DNA from 2 places in the Geomicrobium sp. JSM 1781026 genome. Region 2 is predicted to be linked to the other one. Evidence: a T-box and tRNA genes for the amino acid it is inferred to sense, from the RefSeq annotation. Region 2 holds a T-box; the other holds one or more tRNA genes.
What was found. The T-box of region 2 lies ahead of alaS (alanine--tRNA ligase). A T-box ahead of a tRNA ligase gene usually reads a tRNA of that ligase, here a tRNA-Ala.
Positions count from the first base shown of each region.

Region 1: it has a tRNA-Ala gene. The T-box ahead of alaS (alanine--tRNA ligase) is inferred to sense a tRNA for this amino acid. The anticodon was not compared.

Region 1 covers NZ_JBHFQF010000005.1:117,841-124,141, forward strand. The annotation lists gene ACE1TF_RS10300 (serine hydrolase domain-containing protein) at 1-1,746, opposite strand, end outside; gene ACE1TF_RS10305 (tRNA-binding protein) at 2,176-2,508, opposite strand; tRNA gene ACE1TF_RS10310 (tRNA-Ala) at 2,600-2,674, opposite strand; gene ACE1TF_RS10315 (nuclear transport factor 2 family protein) at 2,758-3,201, opposite strand; gene ACE1TF_RS10320 (FMN-binding negative transcriptional regulator) at 3,276-3,878, shown strand; gene ACE1TF_RS10325 (class I SAM-dependent methyltransferase) at 3,894-4,664, opposite strand; gene ACE1TF_RS10330 (hypothetical protein) at 4,824-5,159, shown strand; gene queC (7-cyano-7-deazaguanine synthase QueC) at 5,272-5,934, shown strand; gene queD (6-carboxytetrahydropterin synthase QueD) at 5,934-6,301, shown strand, end outside.
Region 2 covers NZ_JBHFQF010000021.1:1,628-7,928, reverse strand. The annotation lists gene mltG (endolytic transglycosylase MltG) at 1-910, opposite strand, end outside; gene ACE1TF_RS20205 (DUF1292 domain-containing protein) at 996-1,322, opposite strand; gene ruvX (Holliday junction resolvase RuvX) at 1,341-1,760, opposite strand; gene ACE1TF_RS20195 (IreB family regulatory phosphoprotein) at 1,760-2,026, opposite strand; gene alaS (alanine--tRNA ligase) at 2,109-4,748, opposite strand; T-box leader at 4,796-4,999, opposite strand; partial or broken gene ACE1TF_RS20185 (transposase) at 5,821-6,301, opposite strand, start outside.

The DNA of each region.
Region 1 (6,301 bases), on a different contig from region 2:
ACCAGACAATGGTTGCCACGTTTCACCGTCATCATCGGATACTTCAACGATTCCGTAGTCACGTTCAATGTCATTGGCAATATGAAACCACGTATCAAATGTTATGGCATCATGATCTGTCGCATCGATGGAAAAGGAGAGGGTATGGCTCGCGTTTCGTGTGTAACCAGAATACCATGCCGGTTCACCGCTTGGTGCAGATACGGGTATTGCACGAGCCGCTTGTTGTGCGACGTCATGACGGACGGTATTGATTGACCCTTCATCTCTCGTCGGGTGAACTCTGTTGGAAAGAAAGATGACGAAACTGTTCGTAATCGGATCCACGACAAATGTTGTACCGGTGAACCCGGTGTGGCCGACCGCAGATGGGGAAGATAACCCACCCATGAACCAACCTCGATCAACGTTCCAGCCTAGACTTTGACCGATGTGGGTTTCTCGGACGATTTCATTTCGCATCATTCGCCCCACCGTTTCTGGCTGCAAGATTTGCTCATCATCATACGTTCCGCCATTTAAAAGCATTTGCAGAAAAACCGCCAAATCATAGGCGGTGCTGAATAGCCCGGCGTGACCAGTTGCGCCACCGAGGTCATCTGCTTTTTCGTCATGCACAATGCCCCATACAAGGCCGCGCTCGTCGGTGTATTCAGTCGGAGCAATTTGCCCGAGTAGCTCTTCTGGAGGATTGAACATCGTCTCGTTCATCCCAAGGGGCTTTGTAATATGCTCATGAATATACGCATCAAGTGGTTCAGATGATACTTCCTCAATAAGTTTACCGAGAACGAGCATACTTACATCGCTATAAACCATCGTCGTGCCAGGAATATTAATCAGTTCAATTTCTAGGATCGCATCCCACATTTCGTCAACCGTATCGTATTGGCTCGTTTGAATGGAAGCGGGTACACCAGATGTATGTGTGAGTAATTGCTTGATCGTCACTTCTTCTTTGCCATTAGTCCCAAACTGAGGAAGATAATTGGCTACCGGGTCATGAATCGACACCAGCCCTCGTTCCTCGAGTTGCATGACGGCTGTTGCTGTAAATGTTTTCGTTAAAGAAGCGAGATCAAAGATCGTATCCGTCTGCATCGAGATCTTTTCGTCTGAAGGTAACTCTTCTCCGTCAGCGTCAAATCGATAGGCATCACCGTAGGCTTCATGTTGAACAATCTTCCCGTCTTTTCCTACAAGAGTGACTGCACCAGGGAATAGCTGATCGGTTGTCATTCCAGCGTGGACGATCGAATCAATCTCATCAATAAATGAGGTGGTTAATCCTGCTTCTTCGGGTGGGTGATAAGCGAGAGTGTGTGATGTGTTGCGGTTCTGCCAATCTTGATCAAAAGTGGCAATCGGTGTTTCATCTCGCAACAAATAGTGAGCGGTTTTTTTTCTGAGAAGCTCGTAAGCGGTCGTACTCATTCGGTTTTGAGCGTGGTAAAGCGAAAGGTCATCTTTGAAAGCGAGCATCGCTTCGGTGAGTGCATCGGTATCATTTGGGTCAATCATCATGCGCATGACGACGAGTTGACGCTGTAAATCATTATGTACGCGTGCATCCACGAACCCGTCGTGACGTTTGAGATGTTCAATGAGAAGTTGTACGTCAGATACCTTTGTCGGTTCGGTCGTTTGTTGCGCGGTGTCTACTGTGGCTGAGTTCGCTTGAACGTCGGCTGTGAGCGGAGCAAAAGCAATGAGCAAAGTCGAACATAATATGAGTAGGTGCTTCATCGAATTCCCCTTTTCTACATAAATTGTAAATACTATTCTTAATATTTACACACAGGAAGTTGAGAACGTCAATCAGCAGGAAGAGTATTTTTGAAAAACAGGTCCGAGGATACGGGACGATAATCAGATCATGCATCGGTGATTCGGGTGTGGGGGGAGTGACTTGTGAGCGTGTAGTTGCTGAGTGGGTGGTTCGGTTAGATCGACTAGCTGTTTCCAAAGAACCGCTATTGGAAGCAGATTCAGTCGCATATGAACGTTTTCCCCACGTTTGCTTCCAATCAATAGACGTCTAGTTCCAAACACGCGATATTGGAAGCAGATCCTAACTTTGTAGCGCTCGTGAAGTCTTAGATTTATATGCGGCCCTGATGGAACCTTGAGGTTAAAAGAAAACTGACTCGGTTGAGTCAGTTTATTGACAGATGGCTAGCTAATCGATGTGCCATTGGCGACAGGTTCATCAGGAGATAAGAGAATGACATCACCTTTTCCTGGAACGGCACCGAGGACAAGCACTTCTGAGGTGAAGCCAGCAATCTTTCGAGGTGGAAAGTTGACGACGGCGGTCACTTGTTTTCCGATGACCGCTTCAGGTTCATAGCGATTTGTTATTTGGGCGCTAGAATGTTTGATACCGATCTCGTCACCGAAATCGATGCTCATTGCAATGGCTGGAACCTTTGCTTTTGCTAATGGCTCAGCGGTTTTTACTGTTCCAATTCGAATGTCTAAAACTTGAAAGTCATCAATGGTAGCCACAATCATCCACTCCTTTTTCTCTAGTCTACCTTAGTAAAATAAAAAACGCACCTTCTCGTTTTGTACGAAAAGATGCGTTAGTCACTATGTATGGTGGAGCTGGAGGGATTCGAACCCTCGACCTCTTGTCTGCCAGACAAGCGTTCTCCCCCTGAACTACAGCCCCGCGTTTATGTATGAACCTATATTAATATAACAGCTCTCGCTATTTTTCGTCAAGAGAGTACAAAAAATAGCGAGTCTCTTCACTCAAATAACACCGTACTTGTGCAACAACTCCGATTCATCCCCGGTAATCCAACCGAAAATTTTCGGTTCTCCTTTTTGAAATTGCAGCAAATAGTTGGCACGAAAGGGAACGTGAATGGTCTTTTCGTTTACAACATAACTCGCTTGCCACTCGGTGTGAGCAACCCCGTGATGAGCATCAATGATGTTCAGTTTGACGTGTAAGCATTGCATCGCTTTTGTGCCGATTGATCGGTAATATTCATAGCCTTGTTTCATATTTTTTTGAAGTGATTCATCGTTATCCCCGGTCATTACCCCATTCGGGTTGGCAGCGATGAAAGAATCTGTATAAAATGACGCAAAGTGATGCATATCTATCTCGCCATTCAGTGCCCCGTTGAAAGCTTGTTCATACTTCGTGAATAATTCGTTTGCGCGGTCTAACATTGTTTGTTCATTCATGGTGTTTCCTCCTTATTGGATATATGGTTTAAACGCGATATGATTGTAATGAATCTTACACTCGGGAGGTGGCCATGTACATTCCTAAGCATTTTGCAATGAAGGATGAAGATGAAGTCTATGCTTTTGTGCAGCAATATCCGTTTGCTTCTCTCGTTTCACTCGATGTAGACGGTATACCTGAAGCGACACACGTACCGCTCATTCTAGATGAAAACAAAGCGCATTTGATCGGGCACTTTGCAAGAGCCAATCATCAATGGAAAACGATTGAAGGGCAGCGTGCACTCGCAATTTTCCTCGGTGCACACAGCTATATTTCTTCTTCATGGTATGAAACCCAAAAAGCAGTGTCTACATGGAATTATGAGAGCGTACATGTGTATGGAACGATGGAATACTTGCGAGATGATGAGCTGCATGACGCATTAAAACAACTCGTGCTCACGTATGAAGACACTTTTCTGGAAGACAGTGACTATATTGAAGGCATGAAAAAAGGCGTTGTTGGCTTTAAAATGAAAATAACAGAATTGCAAGGTAAATCTAAGCTGAGCCAAAACCATTCACGAGATCGCCAGCGGCGTGTGATTGCGAAATTGCAACAATCTGAGCGAGAAGATGACCAACAGATCGCGAAGCGAATGAAGGAAAACGAGAAAAATAAAGAAGAATAACCTGATATGTTCAGGTTATTCTTCTTTATATGCACTAAAACGTAGGCGAACGTAATCGGCATACCATTGGTCGCCGTCACGAAGTGCCGGTTCAGCAAACTGTATAGTTCGTTCTAACACTTCTTCACGAATTTCAGGTTCGAGAGGTTGTAAAAGTGGATCAGCAAAGTTTTGCATCCAAATCTTCAGTCCTTCTGCACCGTTGACGAGCGGTGTCGGACGATTGAAGTAGACAGCTTTTTCTACAACAAAACCGTGCTTCTCTAGTAGAGACGTGTACTCTCCTAAACTCGGGAAGTACCATGGGAAAATCGTCGGCATCGGTTCTTGCCCAATCTCTACAAAAGCCATATTCACAGCGGCGATAATGGTTGCGATGTTATCTTGAGCACCCATCTCTCCAATAAAGCGACCACCTGGCTTTAGTGATTTAGATACCGATTGAAGTACTGGATCGGGTTCGGTCATCCAATGAAGCGCCGCATTTGAGAAAACAGCGTCAACAGGCTGGTCGACTTTGAATTCTTTCGCATCGGCTACTTCAAATGATAGGTTTGGATACTTTGCCTTCGCCGTTTCAACCATAGAGCTAGATGAATCAATTCCGTGAACGGTTGCGCCGAGTTGGGTAATGCGGTCAGCGAGTTCGCCCGTACCACAGCCAAGGTCAAGAATGGTTTCCCCTTTTTTAGGAGCTAACCACTCTTCTAATAAGTCTTTGCCATACCTGGAAACGTAGGCAGCTGTATCGTCATAAAGGGAAGGATCCCATACTTTTGCGTTCATGAACACCACTCCTCTTTAATTACATAGTATATGGAAAATCTACGAAAAAGCCAATAGAAATGATGCAAAGAAATCCGACAAAAACTGAAACGGATACGCGTTCTAATCTAGTAGACATCGACATAGAGTGTACGAGATACGGTTTAGGAGGAGTTACTAGTGAAACAGACACCCATCTATTGGATCACCGGTATGCTGCTTGCGATGTTGTTATTGTACGTTCCGATTCACTATATCTCTACGGTCCATCAAGAACGGGCGCTAGAAGCGAGTATTTTTGAGGAATCAAATTGGCAGTATTATACGTACCAGTATCTCGGAACAGGCACACGATATACATCAGGCAACCCTACGTTTTATTTAGCTCATAACGGTGCGGGGTACTTTGTCATCCATGTTGCTCAAAATGATCGCCAAGTGGAAAGAATTACACCGATTTCTACAGATCAAGAGCAGCTCTTAGAAATCGTCGACCGCTATGAAATTCAAAGGTAACGTGGGAGAAACTGTCACAAAAATGAGGGTCGCATACGTCTTTATTTTTATGAAAAATACCTGTATGATAATATAGATTGACTATTTTACTGATAGAAAGGAGGGGTATGTGATGAAGCGTGAAAAAGCAGTCGTCGTATTTAGTGGTGGACAAGATAGTACAACTTGTCTTTTTTGGGCATTAGAGCGTTTTGAAACGGTCTATGCGGTTACGTTTGCGTATGGTCAGCGTCATAGTGAAGAATTGAATGTCGCAAAGGCGATCGCGAAAGACGTAGGCGTCGAGCATCATATTCTTGATATGGATCTGTTGAACCAACTTGCTCCGAATGCACTCACTCGTTCAGATATTGATGTGACTGATGGAGGAGAGGGTGAGTTACCGAGCACGTTTGTGCCAGGCCGTAACTTGCTTTTCTTAACGTTTGCTACGATTTTCGGTCAGCAACGTGGGGCGAATCATATCATTACAGGTGTGTGTGAGACCGATTATAGTGGCTATCCTGATTGTCGTGATGGGTTTGTTAAATCTTTAAATGTAACGCTAAACCTTGCGATTGACGACACTTTCGTTATTCATACTCCTCTCATGTGGCTGGATAAAGAAGCAACGTGGAAGTTAGCGGATGATTTAGGTAGGCTCGATTATGTACGTGAGCGGACATTAACATGCTACCACGGTGTTCAAGGTGATGGGTGTGGCGAATGTCCAGCATGTGAGTTAAGACAACTTGGGCTAAACAAGTATCTCGAGCGTAAAGGTAGTGATCGCTAATGCTTCAGCAGTTTTACCCGCAAGTACAACATGACTATCGTTATGAGTTGAATAAAGATATGCACTTTGCTGCTGCGCATTTTATTGACGATCCGAGTGCCGGCATTTGCCAAGAAATGCACGGACATACGTATTTTGTAAATGTGACCGTTGCTGGAGATGAGCTTGACAGCACTGGATTTTTAATAAATTTTAAGGAACTAAAAAAACAAGTGCATGGTCGTTTTGACCATTCACTTCTTAATAAACATCCGGAGTTCAAGGCAGGTATACCGACGACAGAAGTTGTGGCAAGTGTCATTTGGGACCAAGTCGATGAACTTTTGTCTAAAGAGGCGCACCGACCGTTTTGTCTGCAAGTCATCGT
Region 2 (6,301 bases):
ACCGATGTTCACCAATGGCATAAGCTACCGTTGGGTCGACTTCCAAACGCATGCCTTCTTCTAAACGATTGTGGAGTACGCCTGAAATTAACCGGCGATCTTCAGCTGTTGCGGCTTCTCTTTCAATAATGGAAGCGAGCGTCAATACTTCATGTACATTCAACTCTTCTGCAGGCCCGAAATCACCGTTCTCTTCAACAATATCCGTTTGAACAGATTCATATACTTGTGCCATTCGTTGCAACATGCTTTCAATCATTTCTTCAATTGGCGTATCTTCTTCTAGAAAATCATAAGCTGCGGGGAAGAGATACCCTTCAAGAGCGTAGCGAACATCACTGTCAAAAATATCGTCTTCGAGAAAAGAATACTCTTCATACAAGTCTTCCATCCACTCATCATCTGTGAGCACGTCCATAATGTCTTCTTCATCGTAGTCCGTTTCATCTGCAATGCGAACGGCAATTTGTTCAAGTTGATGCCCTTCTGGAATAATAAATGTGTGGGCATACTCTTCCATATATACACCGTCTTGCAAGGCATGCATCATGTCGTCCATATCCATAGACTTGGATAACTCATAGTTGCCAGCTTGAAAACCAGTGAAGTTCTGATATCGGGCATAATATCGAAAGATTGTTGCATTTTGTATAAGCCCTTCATCTTCCAAAATTTCCCCAATGCCCGTCGCTGTTGAACCAATTGGGATTTCGACTTCAACGACTTCTTCACTGGAAGCATCCACCGGTGAAACCGCTGATTGAATGTAAAAATATCCATATAAAACTGCACCACCTATGAGCAACACCATCGCCCCTAATGTAATAAGTACAATTTTACGGACCTTTCTTGAAGTCTCAGCCCGCTTTGCCAACGGATCCGTTACTTTTTCATTTCGTTCTTCCGCCAAGAGGGTTCCCCTCCTCATTGTCCATAAGTCCTAAAGCGAAAAGAAATCCGGCCCAATATATCGGACCGGAAGATCTCATCCCATACTACTGCAGATCGTTTTTATCGTCAACGAGTAGTGTCTCATCTTCTTCCAAGAGAGTTGCGATGGTTTCTTCGACAACTTCCCACTCTTCGTCCGATTCGATTTGATGCAATGTGTAGCCTTCAGGGTCATCCGCGCTTTCTTCATATTGGAAAGCAAAGATCTCTACTTCTTCATCTTCTTCTTCCTCTTCATCATCAACGACTGGGGTAACAACAACGTACGTCTTCTCTGTATCGTCGATTTCAAACGTAAACATCACTTCAAATACATGTTCTCCTTCACCATCTGGATCAGGAATTACAATTCGCTCATTATCTTCTAACATCTCATTCACCTCTATAATTTATTGCCTTTGTGCAGTATGGTCTAAATACCCTTGTAATATTAACACTGCAGCAATTTTGTCGACAACCTTTTTTCGTTTTTGCCGGCTCATGTCTGCTTCAATTAACGTTCGCTCGGCAGATTTCGTTGTTAGTCGTTCATCCCAAAATTCAACGACCACTTCGACTCGTTCGGCCAACTCCCGGCCAAATTCTTGACATTTCTCAGCTCTAGGCCCTATTGAACCGTCCATATTCTTCGGCAAACCAATGACGACTTTAGACACTTCTTGTTCAACGATCAATGATCGTAACTCTTCCATCGTGTCGTCTTTGCCTTTCACGTGGATCGTTTGTAAGCCTTGCGCGGTCCAGCCGAAAAGATCGCTAACCGCTACACCAATCCGGTGATCTCCAATGTCTAGTCCTAGCGTTCTCATTAAGAGGAAGGGTTGTCCTTCAAGTAGTGTCGAACGAGCTCTTCAATCAGCTCGTCTCTCTCCAAGCGCCGAATGAGTGTACGAGCATCGTTATGCCTCGGGATGTATGCCGGATCACCTGAAAGAAGATACCCGACGATTTGATTAATCGGGTTGTACCCTTTTTCATCCAATGCGTTGTAGACTGTGTTGAGTAGCTCCTGTACATCAACCTTCGCTGAATCATCCTGAACGTTAAACTTAACTGTATTGTCTTTAGAGCTCATGGAGGGCCACCTCATTTCTCGATTTCAACGCAATGCTTTGAGCGTATTGATCGTTTTCTACATTGTACATGATTTTTTCTATTTATGAAATGGAGCGAACAATCTCAGGAACCGCCTCAATTGCTTCTTGTAGCTTCTCTGGACGTTTCCCTCCAGCTTGTGCCATGTCCGGGCGACCGCCGCCGCCACCGCCACAAATAGCTGCCGCTTGTTTGACGATGTCTCCGGCTTTGTAGCCTCTGGCAATTAGCTCCTTGCTGACCGTCGTAACGAGGTTTACTTTCCCGTCTTTACTCGTTCCAAGCACAACGATACCTTCTGTAAGCTGTTGTTTCAACTCATCAGCAATTTGACGAAGCCCATCCATGTCACGCTCAGGAACAATGCCAGCGACGACGTGTACACCGTTAATTTCTTTCTTTTCATCCAAAAGCTTCTTGGCATCCATGTTGCCCAATTTCGCAGACATGGATTCAATTTCTCGATCCTTCTCTTTCAGTTCTTCTAGCAATTGTGTCACGCGTCTAGGTACATCTTCGTTCGTTTTTACTTTGAGAAGTTGTTGGGTCCGATCAAGCAATTCTAACCGGTCAACCGTATACTTGTATGCACCTGTTCCAGTCATTGCTTCAATTCTTCGAACCCCTGCTCCAATACCGCCTTCAGAGACGAGCTTAAACGTTCCGACTTCACCTGAACTACGAACATGACATCCACCACAAAGTTCAATGCTGTATTCACCAATGTGTACAACCCGAACGACACTGCCGTACTTCTCACCGAAAAGCGCCATCGCCCCTTTTGCTTTTGCCTCTTCGACCGTTGTTTCCTCAGTCATAACCCGATAATTGGCGGCGATGCGCTCGTTCACCACCTGTTCAATCTGCTTCATCTCTTCCTCTGTTACTTGCCCGAAATGAGAGAAGTCAAACCGCAAACGATCCGGACCTACGTAAGAACCTGCCTGATTTACATGATCGCCGAGCACATCTTTAAGTGCTTGATGTAACAAGTGAGTCGCAGAGTGGTTTTTCTCCGTCGCTTTTCGCGCCTGTTCATTAATTTGTGCAAGAACAGGCTGTCCAACAGTAAGTGTACCCCGAATGATGTTTACTTCATGTAAAGGTTGACCGTTCGGCGCCCGTGTTACCCCTGTCACTTCAGCTTGTAAACCTTCAGCTGCAATCGTTCCTGCGTCTGCCACTTGTCCACCGCTTTCAGCATAAAACGGCGTCTCTTCTAAAATGACAACTGCGGTGTCTCCTTCTTGAACATGTTCAACATGATTTTGACCGAGGACAATCGCTCGAACCGTCGTATTTGCTGCATACTGATCATAGCCAACAAACGTGCTCTCTACGTCTAACGTACGCAGCGTCTCATTTTGACTTTGCATGGAGGCATCTTCTTTACGTGCAGCTCTCGCCCTTGATCTTTGTGCCTCCATCTCTGTCTCGAAACCGAGAGTATCAACAGTCAGACCCGCATCCACTACATATTCTTCTGTTAAATCAACTGGAAAACCATACGTATCATACAGTTTAAACACATCAGCTCCGTCAACTTGTGCTTTGCCCTCGTTCTTAGCTGTCTGAATGACTTGATTTAACATGTTCAATCCATCCGAAAGGGTTTCATGGAAACGCTCTTCTTCACTTTGAATAACCTTTTGAATAAACGGCGTGTTCGCTTCCACTTCAGGGTAGTACGCTTTCATAACATCACCAATGACGGGGACGAGTTTGTACATAAAAGGTTCGTCCAAACCGAGGGTTTGTGCATATCGAACCGCTCTTCTTAGCAATCTGCGCAGTACATATCCTCTGCCTTCATTCGACGGGAGCGCCCGGTCACCGACCGCAAACGAAACCGTTCTCGCATGGTCAGCAATCACTTTAAACGCTGTATCATCTGTGTCATTGTTTCCATACTTTTTCCCTGACAGCTTCTCAGTTTCTTGAATAATTGGCATGAACAAATCGGTTTCAAAGTTTGTTTTTGTATCTTGAATGACCGACACGACACGTTCTAAACCCATCCCTGTATCAATGTTTTGATTCGGTAGCGGCGTGTACGTATCATCCGGGTTATGGTTAAACTGGGAGAATACAAGGTTCCAAATTTCTAAATAACGTTCATTCTCTCCCCCTGGATACAATTCCGGGTCCGTCTCATCATTGCCATACGCTTCGCCTCGGTCATAAAAGATTTCTGAGTTCGGCCCACTTGGCCCTTCACCGATGTCCCAAAAGTTCTCTTCCAGCCGAATAATTCGCTCGACAGGTAGGCCGATATTGTTTTTCCAATAGCCATACGCCTCTTGGTCTTCAGGGTGTACCGTCACACTAAGTTTCTCCGCATCAAAACCGACCCAGCGGTCACTCGTGAGAAATTCCCACGCCAACTCAATCGCTTCTTCTTTAAAGTAATCACCGATGGAGAAATTGCCGAGCATCTCAAAAAACGTATGGTGACGCGCCGTCTTTCCGACGTTTTCGATGTCGTTCGTCCGAATGGCCTTTTGCGCATTCACAATTCTAGGATTCTCCGGAACGACTCGACCATCAAAGTATTTTTTTAGTGTGGCTACACCACTATTAATCCATAACAAAGAAGGATCTTCGTGTGGAACGAGCGAAGCACTCGGTTCAACATCGTGCCCATTCTCCTTAAAGAAATCAATAAACATTTGGCGCACTTCAGCAGAAGTTAACGTCTTCATAACTCAAACCCCCAATCAATTTTTAAACACAAAAAAGCCCCATCCCACCAAGGGACGAGACATATTCTCGCGGTACCACCCTCATTAAACGTCAAACAACGCTTCACTCGAATGCTTTTAACGCTGCAAGGCGGCAAGGTTTACTTGCACTCAGGAGTAGCTTTCAATCCATTACCCATCCCCTTCTTTCAGCCGTGGAAAGGATCTCTGTGAAAAGATAATGAATTTACTTGTTCCGTCGACATGTTCTCATATATGTTCCTATTTTTAACGAATTCCCCCCTCATGTCAAGGGCAGCGACGCTTGAAGGGGGTTGATTGATCAAAAATGTCACGTTTAGAAGATGATTCATGAGGTAATTGGATAACAAAATGAATGATTAAGAGGCCTTTTAGTCGTCATCACTCGATTTGTTTACGTAGATAGGGTGAACGTTTGATTTCCCTAATGTGGCGTGTCGGTGCTAAGTCCGTCGGAAAACGGGTCGAAGTTCTCTATGGACTATCAAGGTAGCAATATAGAATAAACTTAAGATTTTCCTAATTGCGAAGTTTGTTGTTGCTTTCCACTGCAAATGGATGCTTGTACTCCAGAACACAAGGGCAACATGGATGGCGAAACATCTGCCACCGTATTTTCTATGTACTCCAGACTATAAGTGCAGCACCTCACTTGTGTTCGCTGTGACTACTTGACCGCGGAGGACAAGCCGAGCCTCCTTGTTCTGACGATTTCCGGGTCTCGTCTCTTTCCAACTCCTACAGGCATCACTGCCTTTCGCTCAAATCAACGGTACTGAATCGACGACATTACTTAATTGGGGTTGCTCAATATTGGCATTCAACTCGGTTCATATACTTTGGAGGTTAATAACAGTATATACCCATAATTGCTACGTGTATTGTAAACGATTAAGATCGATCTCAAAGTCGTTGAACTTTAGGTTTTACCGGTTGACCTACCATTAGTTCATGAAGAAATTCTTTCGTTCAACTTTTATGAATCAATTTCATAAGTCCTTCTCTTAAAAAAAACAGGTAAATCAATGTAAATATGGTTGCTTTCAAAAGTTTACGCGTGTTGTTCGTTCATACGTTCCGTCAGGCGATCACAAGCGAGCTTTGCTCCATTGTAGAGTAGGTGAACGAGGTCGAAATGCACGTTCGCTCGTTTTCCTTTGCGGTACCGAATATTGTTCAATTGAAAAAACTCTTTGAGATAGCCAATGACGCGTTCAATCGCCGTTCGGCGATTGTAGATGGTTTTCCAAGCTTTGGACCCTCTAGCTGGAGCGTTGTACCGACGTAAGTTTTGCTTGATCTTCACTTTATATACCTTTTGACATAAGGAATCCCTGGCAAGTGGACATGTCGCACATTCTTTTGGGCGCGTATATTTGAGCGTTTCATATCGAGGGTCGTAGCTGTCATACCGATACGAATGTACCCGGACGCACGTCGGTGCAAAATGCTTGTCAAACCCGAGGGCCTCCGCTTCGTTTCGCTTGTTATAAGCGATCACGGAGCTAGATCCATTTTGATGGACCTGTTGA